Regions from separate parts of the Roseateles sp. DB2 genome, predicted to be linked through region 2. Evidence: predicted binding sites of a transcription regulator. Region 2 holds the regulator's gene; each other region holds the start of a gene.

Region 1 (9,482 bases), on a different contig from region 2:
GGCACGGCGCCGATGCGGCGGATCAGGCCGCGGTCCTGCATGTCCTGCATCAGGTGCAGGACCTCGGTCTCGGTAATGCCCAGCAGCGCACCCAGCGCCTCGTAGGGCTTGGCCACCAGGGGCAGGCCCTGCTGGGTGGCGGCGATGAGATGGCGCTCCAGCGCGCTGAGCTGTGCGGGCGCCTGCCATGAAGCGTTCATGCGCGGGTCTCCGTCGTGGCGCGGGCCGGCAGGTGCAGGCCCACGAAATACTCACGCTCCTTGGGAAAGGCCCAGACCGTCAGCCCCGTCTCGGCCTCGATGGCCTGGACCACGCGTGCGATGCCGGCCTCCTGCTCGGTGGCCAGCACGAACCACATGTTCAGCAGGTGCTCGCGGCGGTAGTTGTGGGCCACCTCCGGGTGCGCATTGACCAGGGCGGTCACGGCCTCGTAGCGTTCCTGCGGCACCTGCAGCGCCGCCAGCACGAAGCGGCCACCGGCTCGCTCGATCTGGAACAGCGGGCCGAAGCGGGTCAGCGTGCCCTCGCCCAACAGGCGGTGCAGGCGGTCCAGCAGCTCGGCCTCGCTGCAGCCCAGCTCCTCAGCCACGGCGGCGAAGGGCCGCGGCACCAGGGGCAACGCGCCCTGCAGGCGGTTGATCAGCGCCGCGTCGAGGGCATCAAGGCGCGCCAGGCTGCGGCGCGCGACGGAAGGCTCATGCATGGGCACACTCCTGTAGCAACGCACTTGCGGCCGCAGCCGGCAGTGCATCGACGAAATAGCCCGAGCCGCACTGCTTGAAGCGGCGGCGGCTGAACAGCTGGGCCTGGGGAAAGGCACGAAGGCCCGCGGCCTCGCGGGCGGCGGCCAGCGCCGCGCACACGCCCTCGCGCTCGCGGCCATGGATCATGCAGAAGAGGTTGTAGGGCCAGCCCGGCGCCCGCTCGCGGCGGTAGCACAGGGTGACGCCGGACTGCTGTGCGAGCACGCGCGCATGGGCATCGACTGCCTCGTCGGGCACGTCGAAGACGCACATCGCGTTGCTGGCAATGCCCAGCTCATGGTGCCGCACGATGACGCCGAAGCGCCGCAGCACGCCCTCGTCCAGCCAGGCCTGCAGCGTGGCCAGGACCTGGGCCTCGGTCCACCCAAGGGCCTGGGCCCAGGCGGCATAGGGCCGCGGCTGCAGAGGCAGCCCCCGCTCCAGCAAGGCTGCGAGCGGCCGTTGCGCCTGTGTGATGGCCCGCACACGCGCCGGCTGGGCCGCGCCGGCCGGCACGGGCACGGGGCCGCGTGCGCGCAGGTCGAAGCCCAGGTTGATGCGATAGGGCCGCACCATGGGCAGGCGCAGGGCTTGCAGGCCGCAGGCCAGCTCCAGCTCATGCAGGCGCTGCTCGATCCACTCGCGCGAGGGGCCGGTGATCACGAACCACAGCGAGTACGCATGTTCGCGCTCGTAGTTGTGATTGACGCCCGGCACCGCATTGACCACGGCGGCCACCGCCTCCAGGCGTTCAGGCGGCACCGCCAGCGCGCACAGCAACCCTGCCCCACCCGACCCCGGCGCGAAGACGCCGCCCAGGCGCGAGACCGAACCCTGGCTCAACGCCTGAGCCAGCTGCTCGATCACCACCGCCTCGCTGCAGCCATAGCGCCTGCCCATGGCCTCGAAGGGCTGGGGGACCAGGGGCAGCTGCTGCTGCCAGTCGTTCAGCAGGGCTTCGCGCAGCGGCGAGGGGCTGGCGGTCGGCTCGCTCACAGGCCCACCTTGCCGGCCCGGCTGGTGAAGAAGATGCCGCTGGGAGAGGCCGACTCCAGCGTCGCCATCGTGGCGAAGCTGGTGGTGTCGATGACCGACACGCGGTTGGCGTCGCGCGAGGAGATCCACACGGCCTCGCCGCGCGGCGTGAACTCCATGTGCAGCACGGCCTTGCCGGGACTCAGCGTCTGCACGATCTGCCGGGTCTGGGTGTCTATCACCTGCACACGGTCGTAATCGGGCACGGCGAAGTTGACCCAGACCTGGCGCCCGTCCGGCCGCGCCATCACGAAGACCGGCTGGCCCTGCACGGGAATGCGGCCGACCTCGCGCCAGGTCTCGGTGTCCACCACCAGCACCTCATGGCGGCCAATGGCGGGCAGGTAGGCGTGGCGGCCGGCCACGGCCCAGCCGCGCAGGTGCGGCATCTTGAACACGGGCAGCGGCTCCTGGCCGCGGCCATAGCCACCCAGGATGCGCTCCACGCGGGGCTCGGCGGCCCACAGGTCGATCTTGGCCAGGCCGTCCTCGCCGAAGAGGCCGGCGATGTAGTGGCGGCCGTCCGGCGTCACCAGCGCGTCGTAGGGCTGGCGGCCGATGTGGCGGAACTTCTGCAGCTTTGGCGCACGCGGGTCGGCGAGGTCGGCAATCCAGATCTCGTCGGCGTCGAAGAGCGCGTAGATGAAGCGCTGCCCCGGCAGGTCCGCCAGGCCCACCACGCGCGAGAACTTGCCCGGCGCGTACTCGGCGGGGATGTCGGCCAGGAGCTGCAGGGTCTGGGCATCGAAGACCTTGATGCCACCGGGCTGGTAGTTCTGCGCCACCACGAGGCGGCCATCCTGCGAGATCGCCCCGCCGATGGAATTGCCGGCCTGCTGCACGCGGGCCACGATGCGGCGCTCGCCCAGGTTCACCTTGCTCAGGGCACCGTCGCGGCCAAAGACGTAGGCATGCAGGCCGTCACGGGCATAGACGATGGAGGCATGGGACAGATCGCCCAGACCCTCGATGCGGCCCAGCACGCTGCGGCTGCTGGTGTTGACCACCTGCAGGCGGCCGTCGGCACGCTCCACCACCAGGCCCAGGTCGCCCGTGCCCAGCCAGCGCGTCACCGGAGTCGACGTCTGTGGCACGGTGGCGCAGGCACCCAGCAGGCTCAGCAGCAGGGCGGACACGGCCGGCCACAGCCCCTTCAGCCAGGGGCGCTTCTTGTTCATGGTTGTCTCCTCGGCACCGCCTGCGCAGGCGTCTCGCGGCCTGGCGGCGGGCTCAGCAGCTGCAGCGCCAGCCAGTCGGCCTCCTCGCTGCTCAGCATGCTTTTCCAGGGCGGCATGGGCGTGCCCGGCCGGCCGTGGAAGATGGTGGCGCTGAGGCTCTGCCAGGGCTTGCCCTGCAGCGCATCGGCCGTGAGGGCCGGCCCCAGGCCACCGGTGAGCCGCATGCCGTGACAGGACCCGCAGTCCTGCCGCAGCATGCGCAGCAGCTCGGTCTGGCGCTCAGGCATGGGCTCGGCCCGGCCGAGGAGCGGCCAGGCCAGGACCAGCAGGAGCAGACCGACCGCGCCGCGCATGGCCGCTCAGCTCTTCAGGATCTGCTCGACGGCAGCCTTGAGGTCGCCATCGCTGATCTTGTCCGGGCCGACGGGCGCCATCGGAATGGGGCCGAAGGTGCCGGCGCCGCCCTTGCGGACCTTCTCCATCAGCTTGGCCGTGACGTCCTGCCCCTTGTACTTGGCCGCAATGTCCTTGAAGGACGGGCCCACGACCTTCTTGTCCTTGCTGTGGCAGGCCATGCAGCCGGCCTTGTTCATGGCCTCGTCCACATTGGCATGCGCCGTCACGGCCGCGAGGCCCAGGCTCAGGGTGATCAACAACGCTTTCATGTGTGCTCCTTGGCTTTTTGTCCTGAAGACCGCCCCAGCCCTCGCTCGACGGCTGGGGTCAGGTCTTGCCTGCTTCACTCAGTACACGTCGTGCTGGGTGTTGTAGACGTTGAAGTGGCCGGTCGGCGTGATCAGGCGCGGGTCCTTGATGACGGCCTTGAGCTTCAGCGTCTTGTCGTCGACGACCACCAGCGCGGACTGTTTGTCCTTGGCGGACCAGACGGCGAACCACACCTCGTCACCGGCCTTGTTGAACTCGGGCTGCACGACGCGCTGGGCGCCACCGTCCTTGATGTCGGCCCACTCGGCGATGGGCAGCACGGTGTAGCCCTTGTCCAGGTTCTTGATGTCGAACACGGCGACCGACTGCGACAGCTTGGGATCCGGGTTGAGCGGCGTATCCACGTACAGGTGCTGGCTCTTGGGGTGGCTCTTCAGGAACAGCGAACCGCCGCCCTGCCCCTTGAGCACGGCCACTTGCTTGAAGGCGTACTGCTTGTGACCCTTGGGATCGGTGGCGATCAGGGAGATGGCCTCGGAGCCCAGGTGGCCCGTGGACCAGACCGGACCGAACTTCGGGTGCACGAAGTTGGCGCCGCGGCCCGGGTGAGGGATCTTGTCCACGTCGACCAGCGCGGCCAGCTTGCCTTCCTTGGCGTCCACCGCGGCAATCTTGTTGCTCTGGTTGGCGGCCACCATGAAGTAGCGCTTGCTGGAGTCCCAGCCGCCGTCATGCAGGAAGCGGGCAGTGCCGATCTCGGTGGTCTTGAGGGCGTTCAGGTCGGAGTAGTCGACCATCAGCGTCTTGCCGGTCTCCTTGACGTTCACCACGAACTCGGGCTTGAAGTGCGAGGCCACGATGGAGGCCACGCGCGGCTCGGGGTGGTACTCCTGCTTGTCCACCGTCATGCCGCGGGTGGCGACGATCTTCAGCGGCTCCAGCGTGTCGCCCTTCATGATCACGTACTGCGGCGGCCAGTAGCTGCCGGCGATGGCGAGCTTGTCCTCGTAGCCCTTGTACTTGGAGGTGTCCACCGAACGGGCTTCCAGGCCCACGCGGATCTCGGCCACGTTGTCGGGCTTCTCCATCCACAGGTCGATCATGTTGACCTTGGCGTCACGACCGATCACGTAGAGATAGCGGCCGGACGCCGAGGTGCGGGAGATGTGCACCGCGTAGCCGGTCTTGACGATGTTGATGATCTTCTTGGTATCGCCGTCGATCAGCGCGACCTCGCCGCTGTCACGCAGCGTGGTCGAGAAGATGTTGTCGATGTTGTAGCTGTTCATCTTCTTCGTCGGGCGCTTCGACGGGTCGATGAGGACCTTCCAGGTGCCCTTCATCTGCTCCATGCCGAACTCCGGCGGCATGGGCGGGTCCTGCTGGATGTAGCGGGCCATCAGATCGACTTCCTTGTCGTTCATCTCGCCCGAGGTCAGCCAGTTGGGCATGCCGGCGGCCGAGCCGTAGGCGATGAAGATCTTCAGGTAGTCGGTGCCCTTGGCCAGCGTGATGTCCGGCGTCAGCGGCTTGCCGGTGGCGCCCTTGCGCAGCACGCCGTGGCAGCCGGCGCAGCGTTCGAAGTAGATCTTGCGACCCTGCTCGAACTCCGCCTGCGTCATCGCCGGCGCCTTGGGATTGCTGCTCTGGTACATGGGCTCACTGGCCAGGGGCGAGGCGCCTGCCTGGTAGTTCACCTCCGCGGGGGTCACGCTCTTCTTGGCATCCTGTGCCTGAGCATGCAGGCTGGCCAGCAGGGCCAGGGCGGCCACGCTGATCACGGCGAACCGGGGACTTTGCGGTGTCTTCATCACTCCACTCCGACAGGGACGGGGCCCAACAAACACTTGGGCGGCGCCCCAGAGGCAGCACATCGTCCAGACTTTGCTGGGCTCGACAGGGGCTGCGTGTGCCTGGTTCGAGCGAAGCCATCGTCCCGCCGGCCGCCCCTGGCGTCCTTGAACTGGTTCAAGGACGCCACAAGAGCCCCTTTTCACAATGGGCTCATCCAAGGAGAGCCTCATGAGCCGACTCGACGAGCCGCTGTACTTCTCGACCCACACCAGCGCCCGCGCGGAACAGCCCGCGCCGGTCACGCTGGTCGGCGCAGGCCCTGGTGACCCCGATCTGCTGACGGTCAAGGCTGCTCGCGCCCTTGGCCAGGCCACGCTGGTGCTCTACGACCACCTGGTGTCCAAGGACGTGCTGAAGCTGATCCGCGATGACGCGGACTTGATCTATGTCGGCAAGGAAGCCGGCCACCACACGCTGACCCAGGAAGGCATCATCGAGCTGATGATCCGCCTGGCCCGCAGTGGCCGCGCGGTGCTGCGGCTCAAAGGCGGCGATCCCTACATCTTCGGCCGTGGCGGCGAGGAGGCACAGGCCCTGGCTGCCGCCGGCATTCCCTTCGAGACGATTCCCGGCATCAGCGCTGCGCAGGCCGCGGGCGCGCTGGCGGGCATCCCGCTGACCCATCGCGACCACGCCTGCTCCCTGGTCTTCGCCACCGGGCATCTGCGCGAGGCCGTGGACGGCGAGCCGCGGTCCGTGGACCTGGACTGGGACATGCTGGCCCGGCCGCGCCAGACCGTGGTGATCTACATGGGCCTGGGCAGCCTGGCCATCATCAGCGAGCAGCTGATCGGCCACGGCCTGTCGCCGGACACGCCGGCCGCGCTGGTGGAGAAGGCCAGCACCCCGCAGCAGCGCTGCCTGCGTGGCAGCCTGCAGACCCTGCCCATGCTGGCCCGGCTGCATGGGGTGAAGCCACCGGCCCTGCTGATCATCGGCGAGGTGGCCGCGCTGCATGAGCAGCTGGCACCCGCGATGAAGGCCACTCACTGCAAGGGGTAGGAAGCCAGGCCGCGGGTGTTGAGGATGCGGATGTCGCGGCGATCGATCTGGATCAAGCCTTCCGCCTCCAGTTCGTGCAGCACCCGCGAGAAGTACTCCGGCGTCAGCGAGAGCCGCGAAGCGATGGTGGCCTTGCTCACGGGGAGCGACACGGTGAGCGTTTCTCCATCCCCATAGTCGTCGTCGTCCTGCTCGCTGAGCAGGAAGCCGATCACGCGCTGGATGCCACTGTGCAGGCAGTAGGACTCCACATCGCGGATCAGGCCGTGCAGGCGGCGCGAGACACCGGCCAGCATGCGCAGCGCAAAGCGCGGGTCGCGGGCAATCTCCTCCATCACCGCCGCCTTGCTGATGGACAGCAGCAGGCATTCCGACAGCGTCTGCGCATTCACGATGTGCGGACGGTCGGTGAACATGAGGGCCTCACCGAAGCTGTTGCCTGGGCCCACGAGCTCAATCACCTTCTCGGCTCCGCTGGGCGACAACGCATACAGCTTGACCTGCCCCGTCACCACCACATGGAAGGCATCGCAGGACTGGCCCACGCGGAACACAGTCTCCCCGCGACCCATGCGATGCAGCTGGCAGCCCTGCTGGGCCAGGGCCTGCAGCTCCTGGGGCTGCATGTCGCCGAACAGCGGCAGGACGGACAGGTAGCGGGGGAGATCGAAGGTGGCTGGCATGGGGGGCTCCCGGAATGGCTGGCGACCTTTGCAGGTCTGACGGACGCGATTCTGTGGAGCGCACTCCCCGCCGATTTGAGGCGGATCAAGTACGACCGGCGGCTAGTTCTTCCGAACGATGGGGCTGTTGTGGTGCCCTAGTTCCTCGGACGTACCGCGTTTGAGGCGGCACCCTGCTGGCCACCTCGCCGAGATCGCTGAGCACTCAGGCAGACAGCACTCAGGCCGCCAGCCGCGCATACAGCCGAGGCAGGCTGCTGACGAGCTCCTGCGGCCGCCGCAGGTGCACGAAGCCCTGCTGGCCGAAGAGATAGGGCAGGTAGTCGGCCGGGCCCTCGTCGATGCTGATGCACATCGGGCTCAGCCCCGCCTCGCGCGCAGCCAGCACGGCCTGACGCGTGTCCTCCAGGCCCCAGCGGCCCTCGTAATGATCCAGATCATTGGGCTTGCCGTCGGTCAGCAGCAGCAGCAGGCGCTGGCGCTCGGGTCGCTCGGCCAGGCGCTCGGTGGCATGGCGCAGGGCCGCGCCCATGCGGGTGTAGAAGCCCGGCTTGATGGCGCCCACGCGGTGGCGGGGCACCGCCCCCCAGCGTTCCTCAAAGCCCTTGAGCTGCTGGATGCGCACCTGCTGGCGCTTGACCGAGGAGAAGCCCAGCATCTCGAAGGGATCGCCCAGGCCGGCCAGAGCCTCGCCGAAAACGTAGAGCGCATCGCGGATCACGTCGATCACCCGCGTCTCGCCCTGCACGCAGGCATCGGTGGAAAGGCTCAGATCGGCCATCAGCAGGCAAGCCAGGCTGCGGTCCTGCCGCTGCGCCTGCTGGAAGACGGGTGGTGACTCCGCCGCGCGCCGGTCGCCCTGCAAACGCGTCTCGCTGGCGTAGCGCACCCAGGCGTCCAGGTCCAGCTCGTCCCCCTGGGGCAGGCCCTTCTGCCATCGGGGTGCCGCGCGCAGCACTTCCAGGCGGCGCCGCATGCGCTGGCCCAGCAGACGCAGGGCTGGTGGCGGCAGCCAGGGCTCAGGCCGGGCGGCGACGAAGCGCTGCAGGCCGCAGTAGTCCTCGCGCAGCTGCCGCGCCTTCCAGTCCCACTCGGGCAGGCGCTCGGGCAGACCGACGGGGGCGTCGTCCGCAGCGGCGCTGGGCAGGTCCAGGTCGAAGCGCACCCGCGAGGCCAGGGTCTCGCCGCCCTCGGCCACGTCGAGCTGCCGCATATCGTTGGCGACGGCCGCGGCGTCGCTGTCCGGGTCGTCATCGCCCGCGCGGTTGACCTTGACGAACTCAGACCAGGACAGCACAGACTCGGCCCGGAACATCAGGATCAGGCCCTGCCTGCTGCTGCTGTCCTCATTGCGCCGGGCGCTGCGGCGCTGGCGGTCCTGGGCGGCCTTGCTGCCGCTGGTGGGCGGCGGTGCATCCTTGCGAACCGGCATGGCCGCCGTCGCCGGGGCCGGCTGCAGCCACAGCCACACGGCGGCCAGGGCCTCGGGCTCCAGCGATTGCGCGGCCGCAGGCAGCGCGTCCAGGCGGCCGCGGGCCTGCAGGGCCTGGCGCAGCAGGCGCTCGGCAGCTGCGTCGGCGCCCATGGTGTCCGGGTCGGGCCGCTGGCGCAGGTGGGCATCCAGCAGGCGCTCATGAAGCTCGGCCAGGCCCGGGAAGCGCTCCAGCGCCAGGGCCGTGGCGCGCACATTGGCGGCCAGCCAGCCGCCCTGCCCGGCCTCGTCGACACCGCCAGCCTCCCAGCAGGACGACAGCGCCGCCAGCCAAAGGTAGAGGCCGCGGTTCAGGGCGGGATCGGCGAACACGTCCAGGCGGGCCGGCAGCGCCAGCACCTCGGGCCCCAGCTGGGCCTGGGCAGCACGCTGCTCACTGCCGGCCAGGCGCTGCAGCCAACCGCGCGGTCCGCCATGGCGCAGGGCCTGGGCTTCTGCCAGGCGCAGGGCATGCGAGCCGCCGCCGGCGCGGAACAGCAGGCCCAGTGCGCGCTGCACCTGTGCCAGCTCCGCGGCGGCCTCGGGATGGCCCTGCTCGGCGGCACGCGTCACCCAGCGGTGCCAGGTCTTGCCTACCCACTCTTCCATCAGGCGGCCTCCCGGTCGGGGCGTGTGCCGTTGGTGGCGGAGTTGGTGGCGGAGTTGGTGCCGGAGCTGGTGCCGGCGTTGGTGGCGGAGCTGGCGGTCTCGCGCCCGGGCGGCATGTCACCGGGTGCTGCCTGCTGCAGGGCCTCCAACCTCTTTTGGCGCAAAGTCTCGCGCACGGCCTCCAGGCCGACCTGCCATTTCAGGAGCGGTGCCTTCTCACGCCGGCCCTGCGAGCTTTCGC
Region 2 (9,482 bases):
CACCGAATTCCACGGATGTTGGCATTGGCGAACGGCTACGGGCCGAACGCCAACGGCTAGGCTATGCGCAGGCCGACTTCGGCGCGGCGGTAGGCGTCAGCAAGACCACGCAGTTCAATTACGAGGCAGGCGACCGCACGCCGGACGCCCGCTATCTGCGCAAGGCGGCCACCCTTGGACTCGATCTGCTTCATGTGGTGACAGGCAGCAAGGAGGGCAGCGGCATCGACCGTCATGTCCGGATCCCACCCCTGCAGAGCCATGACAGTGCCGGCAACCCCTTGCTCAACGAGGATGCCGCGGCCTATGACACCGGCGGCCTGTGCTTCCCCAAGGAATGGCTTGCAGCGCGCAACCTCTGCCCCGCCAAGCTGACGGTGGTCAGGGTGCGCGGCTCCTCGATGGAGCGCGTACTCTTTGACGGCGACCAGGTACTGGTCGACCAGCAGGACCTCAAGCCGCGCAGTGGCTTCGTCTATGTGCTGCGCCAAGGCGAGGAACTGCTGGTGAAGTACTGCCAGATGCTGCCCGGCGGCATCCTGCGCGTGACCAGCGCCAACCCGTCCTTTTCAGCCTACGACATCGACCTGGCCAACACACCGGACGTAGAGATCATCGGGCGTGTGGTCGTCTCCTTGCACGAATGGTGAGTGCACCATGGCAGCCTGCTGACGCCCTCTCACCACGAGGCCCCAAAGAAAACGCGCCCTCAAGGGCGCGTTTTTCATGCAGATATGTCCCAGGAGGCATCAACCCGCTGTGGCCGCCTCAGCCTTGGGGGGCTTGCTGTCCGACTTCTTGCCGCTGGCCTGGATGTCCAGCTGCACCTCCCCGGCGGCGTCCACATCCACCGTCAGACGCCCCCCGTCGACCAGGCGGCCGAAGAGCAGTTCGTCGGCCAGCGCGCGCCGGATGGTGTCCTGGATCAGGCGCTGCATGGGTCGCGCGCCCATCAGCGGGTCGAAGCCCTTCTTGGCCAGTTGCTTGCGCAGCGCGTCGGTGAACGCCACCTCCACCTTCTTCTCGGCCAGCTGGCTTTCCAACTGAAGCAGGAACTTGTCCACCACACGCAGGATGATTTCCTCGTCCAGCGCCCGGAAGGACACGATGGCATCCAGGCGGTTGCGGAACTCGGGCGTAAACAGGCGCTTGATGTCGGCCATCTCATCGCCCTGCTGGCGCTGGGTGGTGAAGCCGATGGTGGACTTGTTCATGATCTCGGCCCCCGCATTCGTCGTCATGATGATGATGACGTTGCGGAAATCGGCCTTACGCCCGTTGTTGTCCGTCAGCGAGCCATGGTCCATGACCTGCAACAGCACGTTGAAGACATCCGGATGGGCCTTCTCGATCTCGTCCAGCAGCAGCACGCTATGCGGTTTCTTGGTGATGGCCTCGGTCAGCAGCCCCCCCTGGTCAAAGCCGACATAGCCCGGGGGCGCGCCGATCAGACGACTCACGGCATGGCGCTCCATGTACTCGGACATGTCGAAGCGGATCAGCTCGATGCCCAGGATATAGGCCAATTGCTTAGCCACCTCAGTCTTGCCCACGCCGGTAGGGCCAGAGAACAGGAAGCTGCCGATGGGCTTGTCAGGCTTGCCAAGGCCCGAGCGCGCCATCTTGATGGCAGCTGCCAGGGCATCGATGGCCGGGTCCTGGCCGAAGACCACGCTCTTGAGGTCGCGATCCAGACTCTTGAGCTTGCCACGGTCGTCGCTGGATACGCTGGCCGGCGGAATGCGCGCGATCTTTGCAACGATGTCCTCGACCTCAGCTCGCGTGATGGTCTTCTTCTGCTTGCTCTTGGGCAGGATGCGTTGCGCAGCGCCAGCCTCGTCGATCACGTCGATGGCCTTGTCCGGCAGGTGTCGGTCATTGATGTACTTGGCCGACAACTCCGCTGCCGCCTGCAGAGCCCCCAGGGCGTACTTCACGCTGTGGTGCTCCTCAAAACGCGACTTCAAGCCCTTGAGGATCTCGATGGTCTGCTCCACCGAAGGTTCGGCCACGTCCACTTTTTGGAAGCGGCGGGACAATGCAGCGTCCTTCTCGAAGATGCCCCGGTACTCGCTGAAGGTGGTGGCGCCGATGCACTTCATGGCGCCGGAACTCAGGGCCGGCTTGAGCAGATTGCTGGCGTCCAGCGTGCCGCCGGAGGCAGCACCGGCACCAATCAAGGTGTGGATCTCGTCGATGAAGAGGATGGCGTTAGGCTGGTCCTTGAGCTGCTTGAGCACGGCCTTCAGCCGCTGCTCGAAGTCGCCACGGTATTTGGTGCCAGCCAGCAGCGCGCCCATGTCCAGGGCATAGACCTGGGCCTCAGCCAGCACGTCAGGCACGTCGCCCTCGGTGATGCGCCAGGCCAGGCCCTCGGCGATGGCCGTCTTGCCCACACCAGCCTCGCCCACGAGCAGCGGGTTGTTCTTGCGGCGGCGGCACAGCACCTGCACCACACGCTCCACCTCGGCTTCGCGACCGATCAGCGGGTCGATCTTGCCGTCCTTGGCCTGCTGGTTGAGGTTCTGGGTGAACTGTTCCAGCGGCGAGCCCTTGCCACCTGCGCCAGCCCCCTCGCCCTCCTCGCGCTCGGCCTCGCTACCGCCGCCCTGGCCATCCTGACCCTTCGGGGGCTCGGGCGGCTCGCTCTTCTTGATGCCATGGGCGATGTAGTTGACCACGTCCAGGCGCGTCACCCCCTGCTGATGCAGGTAGTAGACAGCGTGCGAGTCCTTCTCGCCGAAGATAGCGACCAGCACATTGGCTCCTGTCACTTCCTTCTTGCCGCTGCCGGTGGACTGCACGTGCATGATGGCGCGCTGGATCACGCGCTGAAAGCCCAGCGTGGGCTGGGTGTCCACTTCTTCGGTGCCGCCCACAGTGGGCGTGTTGTCCTTGATGAACTGCGAAAGGCTCTTGCGCAGATCATCGATATTGGCTGAGCAGGCACGCAGCACTTCTGCAGCAGACGGGTTGTCCAGCAGCGCCTGCAGCAAATGCTCGACAGTGATGAATTCGTGACGCTGCTGACGCGCCTCGACGAAGGCCATGTGCAGGCTGACTTCAAGTTCTTGGGCAATCATGCGGCCTCCATAATGCACTGCAAGGGATGGCCGGCACGCCGGGAGGCGGCCAGCACGAGCTCGACCTTGGTCGCTGCCACGTCCTTGGTGAATACACCGCAGACGCCGCGGCCTTCGTGATGGATCTTGAGCATGATCTGGGTGGCCGTATCCAGGTCATGGCGGAAGAATTCCTGCAACACCATCACGACAAACTCCATCGGGGTGAAATCGTCGTTGAGCAGCAGCACCTGGTAGAGGCGCGGCGGCTCCGTCTTCTGGGGAACACGTTCGAGAATGACGGTCCCGTCCGCATCGTCACGGCCCGGCACCGCACCGGGTGGCTGACCCGGCGGAACAGGGGGCTGGTTGGGAAGATCTGGCATGGGCCGATTCTATAGAGAGCCATATGGCCTCACATGGCACTGGCCTGATCATGATTCAAGGACCCTGGCTTGAAAAAGTGATGTGCAGGAGCAGCCCAGCCATATTCGCGCCATATGCCACGCCCGGCTGTGTTTCAGACCCTCAGCACCTCGGGGGAGGCCCCGAATTGACACGCGGGCGACAGAGCTTTGAGAATCCGCCTCGGTGCGATAGACACCGGGATGGAGAAGGAATATGCAACAAGGAACCGTAAAGTGGTTCAACGATGCCAAGGGCTTTGGCTTCATTGAACCTGAACAAGGTGGCGAAGACGTCTTCGCTCATTTCTCGGCGATTCAGATGGAGGGTTTCCGCACCCTCAAGCAGGGCAGCAAGGTCAGCTTCGAGCTTGTTGCTGGCCCCAAGGGCCAACTGGCCCAGAACATCACGCCGATTGGCGGCGAAGCCGCAGCCGGCTGAGTACTTCGCCCGGCTCCTCTGCACAGTCAATGGCCTGACCACCGGCCAGGCCTAAGCCCGGCTTGGGCCCGGCTTGGGCCAGGCAGTTGGCTAGGCAGAGTTGGCTAGGCAGACACCAGGCATTCAGCACCGCAGCAGCGCCGGCCCCTCAGCCGGCAGCTCAGCCGCCCCAAGGACGCCCATGGCGCGCCCCTCATGCAGGGAGCGCGCCATGGGCGTTTGCTCATGCGCAAAAGCCCTCGCGCCCTTCCGCGAGTTTTGTCGCCACCAAGCGTGATCGGTGTACAGGCAGAAAAAAAGGCACCCGAAGGTGCCTTGCTGTGAGAGGCGGCTCAAGCGCCGCCGTCATCACATATTGTCAATCATGACTTGACCAAATCCAGAGCAGGACACCTGCGTGGCGCCATCCAGCAGGCGGGCGAAGTCGTAGGTGACCTTCTTGGACAGGATGGACTTCTCCATCGAGGCAATGATCAGGTCCGCCGCTTCCAGCCAGCCCATGTGGCGCAGCATCATTTCGGCAGACAGGATCTCGGAACCGGGGTTCACATAGTCCTTGCCGGCGTACTTCGGTGCCGTGCCGTGGGTGGCTTCGAACATGGCGACAGAGTCGCTCAGGTTCGCGCCCGGGGCAATGCCGATGCCACCAACCTGCGCAGCCAGGGCGTCAGACACGTAATCGCCGTTCAGGTTCAGGGTGGCAATCACCGAATACTCGGCCGGGCGCAGCAGGATCTGCTGCAGGAAGGCGTCAGCGATGGAGTCCTTGACCACGATGTCCTTGCCGGTCTTCGGGTTCTTGAACTTGCACCACGGGCCACCATCGATCAGCTCGGCGCCGAATTCCTTCTGGGCCAGGGCGTAGGCCCAGTCACGGAAGCCGCCTTCGGTGAACTTCATGATGTTGCCCTTGTGCACGATGGTCACGCTGGGCTTGTCATTGTCGATGGCGTACTGGATGGCCTTGCGCACCAGACGCTCGGTACCCTCCTGAGACACGGGCTTGATGCCGATGCCCGAGGTTTCCGGGAAGCGGATCTTCTTGACGCCGAACTCGTTCTGCAGGAAGGCGATCAGCTTCTTGGCCTTGTCGCTCTGGGCTTCGAACTCGATGCCGGCGTAGATGTCTTCCGAGTTCTCGCGGAAGATGACCATGTCCGTCTTGTGCGGTTCCTTCACGGGGGAAGGCACGCCCTTGAAGTAGCGCACCGGGCGCAGGCAGACGTAGAGATCCAGCTCCTGCCGCAGCGCCACGTTCAGCGAGCGGATGCCGCCACCGACCGGGGTGGTCAGCGGACCCTTGATGGAGACCACGTAGTCCTTCAGGACCTGCAGGGTTTCCTCGGGCAGCCAGACGTCGGGACCGTAGACCTTGGTCGACTTCTCGCCGGCATAGATCTCCATCCAGTGGATCTTCTTCTTGCCACCGTAGGCCTTGGCAACGGCTGCGTCGACGACCTTGATCATCACCGGCGTGATGTCAAACCCCGTGCCGTCGCCCTCGATATAGGGAATGATCGGCTGGTCGGGCACATTCAGGGAGAAGTCGGCGTTGACCGTGATCTTCTGCCCGCCTTCGGGCACCTTGATGTGTTGGTACATGTGTAGTCGTCTCCGCTAGTCGCGAGGTTGGATGCGGCGGGGTGCCGCCATAAAGAAATCGATTCTATGCCAGCAGAGCTTTCACGGGCCTGATACGCCTTGCAGTCTGGCGTTTCAATGCGGTTTCACCCGCAGTCCGGCATGGAGCGTTCCGGGGCGTTCCCATGGGGGTCGGCAGCCCGGCGCCAGATCGGCGCAATACCTGCAGATGAAGCCCGCTGAAGGCATGTTCATGGGTGATCAGGCGCAATAGGCTTGAACCTGCGCCCAGACACCATGCCCCAGCGCCCAGCCCGCACTCAGCACCAGGCCCAGCCCACCCAGGCGGGTGGCCCAGCGCATGCCGCGCCCCTCCTCCACCTGGCCCAGGCCCAGCAGCTTCCACAGAATGGCCGGCCCCAGTGCCAGCCCGAGGCCGGAGCTGATCGCGAAGGCACCCATCACGGCCGCGCCGCCAAGGGCGCCATTGGCCAGGGCGGCCAGCAACAGGGCCGATTGCAGCAGGCCGCAAGGCCATGCCACCCAGCCCAGGCCCGCCAGCAGGGCGCGCCAGCGCGGGCGCTGCGGCGTGCTCAGCGCAGGGCCGCCCGCGGCCAGCGCGGCGAGTGGGATGGCGCCATCGCGACTGCCTTCGCGCCCGAGTGCAGACAGCCAGGCCGGCTGCCGCGCCTTCCAGAGCAGATAGATGCCCAACGCCAGGGCCGCGAGATGCAGCAGCAGCCACAAGGGTCGCAGCAAGGCCACCGTCTGCCCCCAGTGCGCCATCAGCGAGACGCTGGACGCCGCGACCGCACCGGCCACACCATAGCTGAGCAGGCGCCCGAACTGGAAGCCAAAGTGGGCAGCACTGCGCGGCGAGCCTTGGCTCAGCGCAGCGCACGGGGCGCCGCACATTACGGCACAGTGCGGGGTGCCAGCCAGACCCATGAGCAGGGCCGAGCCGACGAGAGCTGCTTCCATAGGCGGCGATGATGCGAAGTGTGGGTGGTGAGCCTCGGTGCCCGAACGCCTTCTGAGCCAGGGCGGCTGGTCACGAATGAGGGGAACGCTCCCCTCAGATGATGCGCGAGAACTGCGCGCGCGTGCGGTCAGCCTGAAGATAGCGGTCAAAAACCATGGCCACCGCCCGCACGAAGTACCAGCCCAGCGGCGTAACCTGGATGGCCTCGGGCTCAAGCACGACCAGCCCCGTCTCCTGCATGGAAGACAGTTGCTCCAGCTCTGCGCGGAAGTACTCACGCACCTTGATCAGGTGGGCCAGCTCGATGGACTCGAACTCCACGCGGCCCTGGCACATCAGCGCCATGATCATGGCCCGGCGCACCAGGTCATCGCGGGTCAGCGCAAGGCCGCGCTGGATGGGCAGTTGCCCCTGGCGGATGGCGTCGTAGTACTCGGGCAGCGTCTTGGCGTTCTGGCTGTACGTGGCACCCACGCGGCCGATGGCTGAGACGCCCAGGCCGATCAGGTCACAGTCCGGCTGCGTGCTGTAGCCCTGGAAGTTGCGATGCAGCCGCCCCTGACGCTTGGCGACTGCCAGCGAGTCGTTGGGCAGCGCGAAGTGGTCCATGCCGATGTAGGAATACCCATGCCCCACGAAGCCGCTGAGGGCAGTGGACAGCATGGTCAGCTTGGAGGCGGCAACCGGCAACTGGCTGGCATCGATGCGTCGCTGCGGCTTGAAGCGCGTGGGCAGGTGGGCATAGCCGTACAGCGCGATGCGATCGGGCCTGAGCGTCGCCACCTGCTGGATGGTGCGTCGGAAGCTCTCCGGCGTCTGCTGGGGCAGGCCATAGATCAGGTCGACATTGGTGGACTCGAAGCCCAGGGCGCGCGCCTGCTGCATCAGGCTCTCGACCATCTCATAGCTCTGCACCCGATGGACGGCCTTCTGCACTTCCGGGTCGAAATCCTGGACGCCAAAGCTCAGGCGATTGAAGCCCAGCTGGCGCAGGTGCTTCAGGCGGGCCTCGGTGACGGTGCGGGGGTCGACCTCGATCGACACCTCGGCGCCAGGCGCCAGCTTGAAGCGCTGCTTGATCGCCTCCATCAGCCCCGTCAGTTCCTCGTCGCTGAGGAAGGTCGGAGAGCCTCCACCGAAATGCAATTGCGATATCGCCTGCGCTCGCCGCAGCTCCGTCACCGTCAGGTCCATTTCCTGGACCAGAACCTCCAGATACTCTGCGGCCCGGTCATGGTGCTTGGTGATGACCTTGTTGCAGGCACAGTAGTAGCAGACGGACTCGCAGAAGGGAATGTGGATGTAGAGGGACAGGGGCGCCCCGCCTCCCACCACCCCGCCGTCAGCCCGTTGGTTCAGGGCCTGCTTGTACTGCTCGACAGAGAAGGCTTCAACGAATCGGTCGGCCGTCGGGTAGGACGTGTAGCGCGGACCGGACACATCGAAGCGGCGCAGCACATCCTCGGTGATGCCCGGCAGGGCGGCAGTGTTGATGGTTTCCATGTCGCCACTGTGCCAAGCCTGCACAAGCACTGATTGACCTGTATCAAGATTGATCAAGGAGCCCGGGTAAACAATGGCTGCAGCCTTGAGGAGCGTCATGTCCTAGCTTTGCCCTGAAGCAGTCGCGGCCATTGACAATCCCTCGCCGCCCCGGCAGTCCCAGCCCATAATGAGCCCTATGAATACCCAGACCCCGATCAAGATCGAGCCCTTCAAGGTCGCCTGCTCCAGCTGCAATCTGCGCGAGTTGTGCCTGCCCGTCGGGCTGTCCGAGTCGGACCTGAACCAGCTAGACAGCCTGGTGGCCACGCGCCGCAATGTATCCCGCGGGGACACCCTGTTCCGCACGGGCGATGCCTTCCAGTCGCTCTACGCCGTCCGTACCGGCTTCTTCAAGACCTGCGTCTCCTCTGAAGATGGCCGAGACCAAGTCACCGGCTTCCAGATGGCCGGCGAGTTGCTGGGTTTGGACGGCATCAGCAATGACCGCCATTCCTGCGATGCAGTGGCCCTGGAAGACAGTCAGGTCTGCGTGATCCCCTATGGCCAGCTCGAGGAGCTCTCCCGTGAGTTCACCGACCTGCAGCACCAGTTCCACAAGATCATGAGCCGCGAGATCGTCCGTGATCATGGCGTGATGCTGCTGCTGGGCTCCATGCGTGCCGAAGAACGCCTGGCCGCCTTCCTGCTGAACCTCACCCAGCGCCTGCAGGCCCGTGGCTTCTCCGCCTCGGCCCTGGTACTGCGCATGACGCGTGAAGAGATCGGCAGCTATCTGGGCCTCAAGCTGGAGACAGTCAGCCGCACCTTCTCCAAGTTCCAGGACGAAGGCCTGCTGGAAGTGAAGCAGCGCCAGATCCGCATCCTGAACCAGGACGGCCTGCAGAAGCTGGTGAACACCGCGCACTGCAGCTAAAGGCGCCCTCCTCCCTGCAAGCATAAAGCCCGCTGCAAGGCGGGCTTTGTGCTTTCTGAGCTACCGCCTCCTGTCAAGTGAGGCAAGCAGCGGCAGATCGGTGGACCTGCGCCTCGGGCAGCGGTCCGGCCGACCGCTCATTGCGGCCAGCGCCTCGGATGCCCCTGCCCAGATTCAGGCGGCAGCGTGGCCAGCAGCATCGTCACCGCCGAGGCCAGGCTGATCAGCAGCCAGAAGGCCAGGAAGCTCAAGGTGTAGACCGCCTCACGGCTCAGTTGCACCGGTGACATGCCAAACCAGCTCAGGTCCATGGGGTCGACCAGGGCGAAGACCAGCGCCTCGGTCACGCCTGCCATCACGAAGGCCGGCCAGAGTATGTGCATGGCCCAGCGCGCGGGGCCCGGTTTCTCACCAATCAGTCCCATCCCGGTCTCCTCCACGATGGACTGCGAGGGCTTACTTGCCGCTCGCTGGGCCGCCGGTGGCGGCATGGTTACGGGCTGCGATGGCCGGAGCAAGGGCGGCGGCTTGCGGGCCGTCCGCGGCGCTGTCCGCAGAGACACGCTGCTGCGTCTCGATCACAGGGTCCGGA
Region 3 (9,482 bases), on a different contig from region 2:
TGTCCCAGCGCTCGAAGCGGTGCAGACCGCCGAACTGCTTCATGATGTCCAGGCCCGGCCGCATCCAGAGGTGGAAGGTGTTGCCCAGGATGATCTGGGCGCCCATCTCCTCGAGGGAGCGCGGCATCACGCCCTTGACAGTGCCGTAGGTGCCCACGGGCATGAAGATGGGGGTCTGCACCACGCCGTGGTTGAGCGTCATGCGGCCGCGGCGGGCGCGGCCCTCGGTCTTGAGGAGTTCGAACTTCAGCATGCGGCAATTGTCGCAGGGGTGATCCGCGGCGGGGCAAGCCGGGCGCCCCCCGCGAAGAGATGCCGGTGCCTTTCCTCATCCGCCACAGACTCCTACACTGGGGAAAAACAGGGAGACACCGGCCAGCGGCCGTCCTGCCCGAGCGCGTCCATGTCTCTCCTTCCCCTGCCTTCCCTGCTGCTCGCTGGCCTGCTGGCCTTGCTGCCGCCTGCCGCAAGAGCGGCGCCGCCCTGCGGCCCCTACACCTTGGCCTTCTACGAGCTGGGCCTGCTCTACCACCGCGATGACGGCGGCTTCTCGGGCATCGACAAGGACGTGGTCCAGGCCCTGCAGCAACGCAGCCAGTGCGAGTTCAGGCCTCAGCTGGAGTCACGGGTGCGCATCTGGGACCGCCTGGCCACGGGCAGCCTGGACCTCAGCGTGTCCGGCATCGCCACGCCCGAGCGCGAGCGCTTCGCCGACTTCGTGCCCTACTTCCAGACCCGCAACTTCGCCCTCATGCGCAAGGAACTGGCCCAGCGCCTGCCGACGCCCGCGGCCTTCCTGGCGGACCCCAGCCGCCGCGTCGTGGTGGTCAAGGCCTTCCGCCATGGCCCGGGCTTTGACAGCTTCATCAGCCAGCTGCGAGAGCAGGGGCGCCTGGTGGAGGCGGCGGATTTCGACACCGTCCTGCGCCTCTTCCTGGCCGGCCGGGCCGACCTGATGCTGGCCCTGCCCACCTCCTGGAGCCCCATGCTGCAGAAGCCCGATTTGATGAACCAACTGGCCGTGCTGGACTGGGCGCCGCAGGACCGCGTCGTCCATGGCCTGATCATGTCGCGGGCGCGGCTGTCAGAGACCGAGCGCCAGCGCCTGCGCCAGGCCCTGGAATCGCTGGTGGCCGATGGCAGCATCGAGGCCATCTTCCGCAGGCATGTGGGCGAGCGCATGGCGCGCGAGATGCGTCCGGACTTGAGACCGGATCTGCGGCCGGACCTGCCGCCCCCCGCTGCGGGCCTGCGCAAGAGCCGAAGCACCGAGCCCGCAGGAGGGACAATGCCCTGATGCCCTTCAGCCTGGCCTCCCCCGTCCACAGCGAACTGCTGATCAAGAAAAGCCGCTTCATCGGCTGCGTCGAACCCTGTGCCGACCGCAGCCTGGCCCAGGCCCGCGTGGCCGAGCTCAAGCAGCAGCATCCCGGCGCCGCCCATGTCTGCTGGGCCCTGTTGGCAGGCGGCCAGTCGGCGGCCAATGACGACGGCGAGCCCGGCGGCACCGCCGGCCGGCCCATGCTGGACGTGCTGCGCCACCAGGACCTGGACGGCGTGCTGGCCACCGTGGTGCGCTATTTCGGCGGGGTCAAGCTGGGCGCGGGCGGCCTGGTGCGGGCCTACACCGACAGCATCGCCCAGGCCCTGCTGCAGGCGCAGAAGATTCCCCGCGTGCGCCAGGCCCTGCTGCGCTGCACCCTGCCCTACTCCTTGGAAGGGCTGCTGCGCCGCGAGATCGAGCTGGCGCAGGCGCGGCTGCTGGACGTGCAGCACGGGGCCATGGTCGAGATGAACCTGGCCCTGCCCGAGCCGCAGGCCGCCGCCTTCCAGGCCCGGCTCAACGAAGCCTGCCAGGGGCGGCTGGGCTGGCTGGCGCCGGACGAGGGCTGATCAGCCCTCCCGACGCTCCAGCAGCATCGCGTCGCCATAGCTGAAGAAACGGTAGCCGCCGCTGATGGCATGGCGGTACAGGGCCATCACGTGCTCGTAGCCCGCGAAGGCCGAGACCAGCATCATCAGCGTGCTCTTGGGCAGGTGGAAGTTGGTGACCAGGCGGTCCACGACGCGGAACTGGAAGCCTGGCGTGATGAAGATGCTCGTCTCGCTGGCGCCCGCCTGCAGCGTGCCGCCGCGTGCCGCCGACTCCAGGGCGCGCAGCGTGGTCGTGCCCACCGCGACGACCCGGCCGCCGCGGGCGCGGGTCGCGGCGATGGCCTCCACCGTGGCCGCCGGCACCTCGAAGCACTCTCTGTGCATCTGGTGCTCGGTGAGCTTCTCCACGCGCACCGGCTGGAAGGTGCCGGCGCCCACGTGCAGGGTCACATGGGCCGTGTCGATGCCGCGGGCGGCCAGCGCGGCCAGCACGCCTTCGTCGAAATGCAGGGCCGCCGTCGGCGCGGCCACGGCGCCGGGCGCGCGGGCGAACACGGTCTGGTAGCGGCGCACGTCGTCGGCGCTGTCGTCATGGGTGATGTAGGGCGGCAGCGGCACATGGCCATGCCGTTCCAGCAGCTCGAAGGGATCGCCCGAGAGGCGCAGATGGAAGAGCCCGTTGTCGGGGCCGCAGCGGCCCAGCACCTCGGCGTCGAAGGCGTCGGCGAAGCGCACCACCGCGCCGGGCTTGGGGCTCTTGCTCGCGCGCATGTGTGCCCAGACCTCCTGCGTGCCGGGCAGCACGCGCTCGATCAGCGCCTCCACTGCGCCGCCACTGGCCTTGGCGCCGTAGAGGCGGGCCTTGATGACCTTGGTGTCGTTGAAGACCAGCAAGTCGCCCGGGTTCAGCAGCCCCGGCAGCTCGCGAAAGACGCGATCCACCGGAGGCAGGCTGCGGCCGTCCAGCAGGCGCGAGGCACTGCGTTCAGCCGCCGGGTGCTGGGCGATGAGTGCGGGAGGAAGTTCGAAATCGAAGTCGCTGACGCTGAATTCGCGGGTCGCGGCAGAGGAAGTGCTGCTCATGGTTTTGAGGGCCGGACGGACCCGTGCCAAAAAGGGGTTGCAAGGACGTGGCGCGCCACAAGAAGGGCCGCAAGGCTGCATGCACGACTGCGCATGCCGCGCCAACGGCGGATTGTTCCATGCCCACAGGAGGCTTGACGCGGATCAACGTGACCCGGCCGCCGCAGTGCCACCATGAAGTCAAGGAGCTTCCCATGAGCACATCCCTGACCCCAGGCCAGAAGAGCCTTCTCGAGACCGCCCTGCAGGCCCAGCGCAGCCGCCTGGAAGGCGAGCTGAAGCTGCAGCTGGGCGGCACGGATCGCGTCACCCATGCCCGCGAGCAGCTGCTGCAAGACACCGACGGCGAGACCGCCCATGAGGCCGATCGCGAGGTGGACCTCGCCCGCAGCGATGCCACCCTGCAGGCCCTGCGGGACATCGACGCCGCCCTGCAGCGCCTGCAGGACCCCGACTTCGGCCAATGCGCCGATTGCGGTGCGGCGATTGCCTTCGACCGACTGCGGCTGAGCCCCCAGGTCACCCGCTGCATCGACTGCCAGTCCGCCGCGGAAGCCCGCGGCGGCGGCGCCCACCACGCCACGCTTTGAGCCTGGCCCCGTTTTCCACCCCTTTCTTTCACAGGAGCCCCGCATGAGCCTTTTCCACGCCGTCGTCTGGCTGGACCATCACAGCGCCAACATCCTGCAGTTCGACGCCGAGCATGTGCAGGCCGAGAAGGTCAAGGCGCACACCCACCACACCAAGCAGCACGGCAGCACGGTGCGCAGCGAGCATGAGTTCTACGCCGATGTCTGCGACGCCCTCGCCGGCATCCAGGAAGTCCTGGTCGTGGGCTCATCCACGGCGCAAAAGGACTTCAAGCACTACGTGGAGAAGCACCGCGCCGCGCTGCAGCCGTCCATCGTGGGCTATGAATCCGTCGATCATCCCAGCGACAAGCAGCTGGTCGCCCTGGCCCGCCAGTACTTCCTGAAGCATGACCGCATGGCCGGCGTACCCACACCGACCTGATCGCTCCGGCATCCCCCCATGACGCCCTGGCCCGCCAGGGCGTCATGCCTTGTGCGCCGCGGGTCAGGAGCGCGGCGCGGAGAGCATCTCCATGCGCTGACGCTGACGCAGGCGCTGCTGCTCGATGTCCAGCTCGCGCAGCAGGCTGCGCAGGCGCTTGCGCTCCTCGTCGGTCTTGGCGTCGGCGAGGTCGCGCTCCAGGCGCTGCATCTCGCGGTAGTTGCGATCCAGCTGCTGGCCGATGTCATGGACGCGCTTGCCGGCCTGGTAGTTGTTCTCGAAGTCTTCGCCATCGGCCTGGTCAGCGCAGACGCCGCGGTAGTACTCACCCTTGAGTCCCAGCTGCCAGCCGTTGGCGGGGCGGCAGTAGCGGCGCAGGCCCTCGGCCCAGCCCGCCTGCCAGCGGGTCTCGTCCGGGCTGATGCCCACCTTGGCACAGGCCTTGGCATGGTCCTCCACGCGGTCGCGCGCCTGGCCGTCGCGGCCGTCCTGCACGCCCTTCTGGTACCAGTCGGCACGCTGGCATTCGCCCTCGCTCATGCTGGCGCAGCCGCCCAGCAAGGCCACCATGGCCGTCGCCATGCCCCATCCCCATGCGCGCTTGCTGATCATTCCCAGGCTCCTTGATCATTTGTCAGGTCTTGCACCAACGCATCTTCGCCGATTCCAGACGACAGCCGCCGGCAGCCGCCCCCCGGCTTAGGCAGAATGCCGCCCATGTCCGCCGACCCCGACCCGTCCACCCGGCCTCCTGCGTCCCGTGAGGCCCCAGCCCCGGCTGCCGCCACGGCCAAGTCCGGCCCGAAGAAGGCCATGGAGAAGCTCGGCCTCAAGCGCGACATCGACCTGGCCCTGCACCTGCCCCTGCGTTACGAGGACGAGACGCGCCTGACGCCCGTCACCGAGGCCCACGAGGGCGAGACGGTGCAGTGCGAGGGCGTGGTGCGCGAATGCCGGGTGGAGCTGCGCGGCCGCCGCCAGCTGATCGTGCGCCTCCAGGACGAGGCCCCCGAGGCCGCGGGCCGTGGCCGCGCGGCCGAGCTGACACTGCGCTTCCTGCACTTCTACCCCTCGCACCAGAAGAGCCTGGCCGTGGGCACGCGAGTGCGGGTGCGGGGCGAGGTCCGGGGTGGCTTCTTCGGCCGCGAGATGGTCCACCCCAGCTTCAAGACGGTGGACGAGGACACCCCGCTGGCCACCGCCCTGACGCCGGTCTACCCCACCAGCGCCGGCCTGCCCCAGGCCTATCTGCGCAAGGCCATCGCCGCGGCGATGAAGCGCGCACCGCTGGACGAGGTCCTGCCCGCCGGCACCGTACCCAAGCCCCTGCCCTCGCTGCGCGAGGCGCTGAACTACCTGCACCATCCGCCGCCCCTGGCCCGTCTGGGCAGCCTGGAGGACCACAGCCACCCGGCTTGGCAGCGCCTCAAGTTCGAGGAGCTGCTGGCTCAGCAGCTGAGCCAGATGAAGGCCCAGCGCGAGCGAGCCCAGCTGCGAGCACCCATGCTGCCCACGCGCCCGGGCGGCCTGCAGGAACGGCTGCTGGCCGCCCTGCCCTTTGTGCTGACCGGGGCGCAGCGCCGCGTCTGCGAGGAGATCGCGCATGACCTGGCCCGCCCCCAGCCCATGCACCGCCTGCTGCAGGGCGATGTGGGCTCGGGCAAGACCGTGGTCGCGGCCATGTCCGCGGCCATCTGCATCGCCGCGGGCTGGCAGTGCGCGCTGATGGCGCCCACCGAGATCCTGGCCGAGCAGCATTTCCGCAAGCTGATCGGCTGGCTGGAGCCTCTGGGCATCCAGGTGGCCTGGCTCACTGGCTCGGTCAAGGGCAAGGCACGCCAGAAGATGCTGGACGCGGTCGCCGACGGCAGCGCGCAACTGGTGGTGGGCACGCATGCGGTGATCGAGGACAAGGTGCAGTTCCGCTTCCTGGGCCTGGCCATCGTGGACGAGCAGCACCGCTTCGGCGTGGCCCAGCGCCTGGCCCTGCGCAAGAAGCTGGAGTCCTCCACCGGCGAGATGCCTCCCGGCTATGGCGACCATGTCCCCCATCTCCCGGCTCAGCGTTCCGGCATCGAGCCGCACATGCTGATGATGAGCGCCACGCCCATCCCGCGCACCCTGGCCATGACCTACTTCGCCGACCTGGACGTGTCGACCATCGACGAGCTGCCGCCGGGCCGCAGCCCCATCGTGACCCGCGTCTTCGCCGACGGCCGGCGCGACGAAGTCATCGCCAAGATCGCCGACGCCGTGGCCGAGGGGCGGCAGGTCTACTGGGTCTGCCCGCTGATCGAGGAGTCCGAGGCCCTGGACCTGAAGAACGCCACCGAGACCCACGCCGAGCTCAGCGCCGCGCTGCCCGGCCGCATGATCGGCCTTCTGCACGGCCGCATGCCCCCGGCCGAGAAGGCGGCGGTGATGTCACTGTTCTCCGCGGGCGAGATGCAGGTTCTGGTGGCCACCACCGTGATCGAGGTGGGCGTGGATGTGCCCAATGCCAGCCTCATGGTGATCGAGCATGCCGAGCGCTTCGGGCTCTCGCAGCTGCACCAGCTGCGCGGGCGCGTCGGCCGCGGCTCGGTGGCCAGCGTCTGCGTGCTGATCTATACCGGGCCGCTCTCGCAGACCGGCAAGGAGCGCCTGCGCGCCATGGCCGAGACCACCGACGGCTTCGAGATCGCCCGCCGCGACCTGGACATCCGCGGTCCCGGCGAGTTCATGGGCGCACGCCAGAGTGGCGCCGAGTTGCTGCGTTTCGCCGATCTCCAGGAGGACGCCCCGCTGCTGCAGGCCGCACGGCGCCTGGCGCCCCAGCTGCTGGATGCCCACCCGGGTGCCGCCGCGAAGCATGTGGACCGCTGGCTGGGCAGCAAGGCCGAGTTCCTCAAGGCCTGAGGCCTGCGGCCGCTGTCAAGACCTGACCCTCAAACCGCCCCGGCCTCGTGTCTCAGCGGCAGCCCTCCCTCGGTGGTGTGCCGATCTGGTGGCCGTCGTTGAGGGTTTCCAGGAAGCACTGCAGGTCCGCCAGGTCCGCCGCACTCATGCGAGGCGTGGCGCTGCCGAAGGGGGCCTGGGTGTTGACGTTGCCGCGCAGGGCTTCGGGCAGGTCGTCGAAGCGCTGAACCACGCCATTGACGGTGGGATACCAGCGGGTGGGGTCGCTGTCCCGCGTGTTGTAGAACGCCAGCACCTGCGCCAGCGAGTTGAAGCGGCCATTGTGGAAAAAGACCGGACGGCGCGCCACATTGCGCAGATTGGGTGTGCGGAAGGCACCGCAGTAGGCCGGCCGCTGCAGGTCCTGGCGCTGCGGGCCGCACAGGCCGAGGTCGAAATACGCGGCGTCGCGATTGGCCGGCACCGCCGGATTGCGCGGCACGCCCAGGACCGCGTAGCCGAAGTTCGTGAAGCGCGGCTGCTGGCCCGAGTTCGTCACGATCTCGTGGCAGCTCATGCAGTTGCCCTTCTCGGGATCGCGGAAGAGCTGCAGGCCGCGCTGCTCGGGCGCGCTGAGCTGCTCCAGGCTCTGCAGCGTGCGGTCGTACTTGCTGTCAAAGGGATGGAACTGGGCGCTGTCGCGCTGGAAGGCGGCCAGGGCCTGGGTGGCCTGCGTCACCTTGAGCTCATCGTCCGCCGTCTCGCCGAAGACCTGCACGAACAGCGGCGCATAAGCCGCCCGGCGCAGCTTGCCCGCCAGGATGGCGACGCTGCCGTTGTCCATCTCCAGGGGATTGAGCAAAGGCAGCCGGGCCTGCGCCTCCAGGCTGGCGGCGCGCCCGTCGCTCATGAGGCCGCCGCGCAGGCTGGCCAGGCTGCCATCGCCCGGGCTGAAGGCCGGCACGCTGTCCAGGTAGCGCAGGCTGGGCGCGGCGCGCAGGCCGAACTCGGTCTCGAAGGCGCCGCCCACCTGCACCGCCTGGGCATTCGAGGGCCCGTGCGCGAAAGCAGGATCATGGCAGGTGGCGCAGGACATGCGGCCCGAGCCGCTCAGGTTGCGGTCGTTGAAGAGTCGCTCGCCCAGCTGAAGACGCGCCGCAGCCGCCATGTCCGGCAGGCTGCTGCTGCCTGCTCCGCCTCCTCCGCCCCCTCCGCCACCACAGGCCATCAGGGCAGCCAGCCCGGCGACCGAGACGACCGAGGCGGCGGTCAGGACGAAAGGCCGGATGGAAGAGCGGACGAAAGACAGGGCAGCAGCAAGCATGGCGCGCATTGTGGTGCGTGCCATGCTGGGCGTGTCAGAGTCCTAGGGAAATTACTCAGCGTCTTGCCGGGCCCGGCCGCGTCCAATGCGCGGAACCTGTCTGCCCAAGCGAGAGGATCCCATGCCACAACAAGAACAGCGCCGCCGCCTGCTCCTGGGCGCCGGCATGGCCGGCCTGCTGCAGGCCTGCGGCGGCGGAGGCGGAACCACACCGACACCATCGCCCACGCCCACGCCCACTCCAGCGCCCACTCCAACGCCCGCGCCCACGCCCACACCGACACCCTCCAGCGGTCCAGCCTGGGCCTTCTACGGCGGCAACGCGCAGCACACCGCGCAGGCCGGCGTCGCCACGCAGCCCTTGCAGCGCGTGCTCTGGACGCTGCCGGTGGACCGTCAGCCACCGTACCGCTCGGGCGGCTTTCTTCTGATCCACTACGGCACGCCGGTGATCAGCGCCGCCAACACCGTCATGGTGCCGGTCAAGACCAGCAGCAGCGGTGACTTCATCGTCGACGCTCGCAAGGGCAGTGACGGCAGCACACTGTGGACGCTGGCCACCGACTATGTGCTGCCCACCAGCAGCTGGACGCCGGCATTCAACATCGCCCTGGACCGCCTGGGCCGGCTGTACGTCCCGGCCAAGGGCGGGCGGCTGCTGCAACGGGAGCAGGTGGACCAGGCTGCCGGCACCGTGCGCACCCTGGCCTTCTACGGGAACGCCGCCTACGACGGCACGCCGGCCAGCTTCGACAGCACGGTGCTGATCAACACACCGCTGACCGTGGGTGCGGATGATGCGGTCTACTTCGGCTTCATCGCGCGCGAGGGCGCCCCGCTAGGCCTGCGCGGAGGCATTGCCCGGATCGCTGCCGACGGCACTGGCCGCTGGCAGGCGGTGGCCGATCTGGCGGCTGATCCCTTGGTCGTGCAGCCGGCGATGAACGCCGCACCGGCGCTCTCTGCGGATGGCAAGACGCTCTACGTGGTCGCCAACACCGATCCGGCCCTGGGCATGCAACGGGGCTGCCTGCTGGCGCTGGATGCCTCCACACTGGCCTTGAAGGCACGTCAGTCCCTGATCAATCCAGCCACCAGCCAGCCGGCACGCGTCAGCGACAGCAGCACCGCCTCGCCCACCATAGGTCCTGATGGCGACGTCTACTACGGCGTGCTGGAGAGCAGCCGCATGGACCACAACGGCCGCGGCTGGCTGCTGCATTTCGATGCCTCGCTGGCCCAGCGCAAGACGCCCGGTTCCTTTGGCTGGGACGACACCCCGTCCGTGGTGCCGGCCGAGGCCGTGCCC

The links. Region 2 encodes FNR, which switches genes on or off when oxygen is low (the NO sensors DNR and NnrR bind a similar motif). Its sites were predicted from a motif close to TTGATNNNNATCAA; they were not measured.
Region 1: the regulator FNR is predicted to act here: its motif matches at 5,581-5,594, upstream of cobA (uroporphyrinogen-III C-methyltransferase).
Region 3: the regulator FNR is predicted to act here: its motif matches at 3,093-3,106, upstream of ACS5PK_RS20900 (TraR/DksA family transcriptional regulator).

What each region holds. Positions count from the first base shown of each region.
Region 1 covers NZ_JBPZGY010000003.1:147,442-156,923, reverse strand. The annotation lists gene ahbB (siroheme decarboxylase subunit beta) at 1-200, opposite strand, end outside; gene ACS5PK_RS05740 (Lrp/AsnC family transcriptional regulator) at 197-703, opposite strand; gene ahbB (siroheme decarboxylase subunit beta) at 696-1,739, opposite strand; gene ACS5PK_RS05730 (cytochrome D1 domain-containing protein) at 1,736-2,956, opposite strand; gene ACS5PK_RS05725 (c-type cytochrome) at 2,953-3,309, opposite strand; gene ACS5PK_RS05720 (c-type cytochrome) at 3,316-3,621, opposite strand; gene ACS5PK_RS05715 (cytochrome D1 domain-containing protein) at 3,700-5,433, opposite strand; gene cobA (uroporphyrinogen-III C-methyltransferase) at 5,645-6,478, shown strand; gene ACS5PK_RS05705 (Crp/Fnr family transcriptional regulator) at 6,463-7,161, opposite strand; gene ACS5PK_RS05700 (nitric oxide reductase activation protein NorD) at 7,382-9,241, opposite strand; gene ACS5PK_RS05695 (4Fe-4S binding protein) at 9,241-9,482, opposite strand, start outside.
Region 2 covers NZ_JBPZGY010000001.1:249,779-259,260, reverse strand. The annotation lists gene ACS5PK_RS01060 (XRE family transcriptional regulator) at 1-650, shown strand, start outside; gene clpA (ATP-dependent Clp protease ATP-binding subunit ClpA) at 750-3,083, opposite strand; gene clpS (ATP-dependent Clp protease adapter ClpS) at 3,080-3,448, opposite strand; gene ACS5PK_RS01045 (cold-shock protein) at 3,684-3,908, shown strand; gene icd (NADP-dependent isocitrate dehydrogenase) at 4,257-5,510, opposite strand; gene ACS5PK_RS01035 (urease accessory protein UreH domain-containing protein) at 5,751-6,470, opposite strand; gene hemN (oxygen-independent coproporphyrinogen III oxidase) at 6,565-7,974, opposite strand; gene fnr (fumarate/nitrate reduction transcriptional regulator Fnr) at 8,153-8,890, shown strand; gene ACS5PK_RS01020 (hypothetical protein) at 9,028-9,315, opposite strand; gene ACS5PK_RS01015 (hypothetical protein) at 9,347-9,482, opposite strand, start outside.
Region 3 covers NZ_JBPZGY010000020.1:20,918-30,399, reverse strand. The annotation lists gene tgt (tRNA guanosine(34) transglycosylase Tgt) at 1-253, opposite strand, end outside; gene ACS5PK_RS20915 (substrate-binding periplasmic protein) at 404-1,297, shown strand; gene ACS5PK_RS20910 (IMPACT family protein) at 1,297-1,893, shown strand; gene queA (tRNA preQ1(34) S-adenosylmethionine ribosyltransferase-isomerase QueA) at 1,894-2,958, opposite strand; gene ACS5PK_RS20900 (TraR/DksA family transcriptional regulator) at 3,153-3,548, shown strand; gene ACS5PK_RS20895 (hypothetical protein) at 3,592-3,972, shown strand; gene ACS5PK_RS20890 (DUF2799 domain-containing protein) at 4,036-4,584, opposite strand; gene recG (ATP-dependent DNA helicase RecG) at 4,681-6,870, shown strand; gene ACS5PK_RS20880 (cytochrome-c peroxidase) at 6,923-8,173, opposite strand; gene ACS5PK_RS20875 (hypothetical protein) at 8,295-9,482, shown strand, end outside.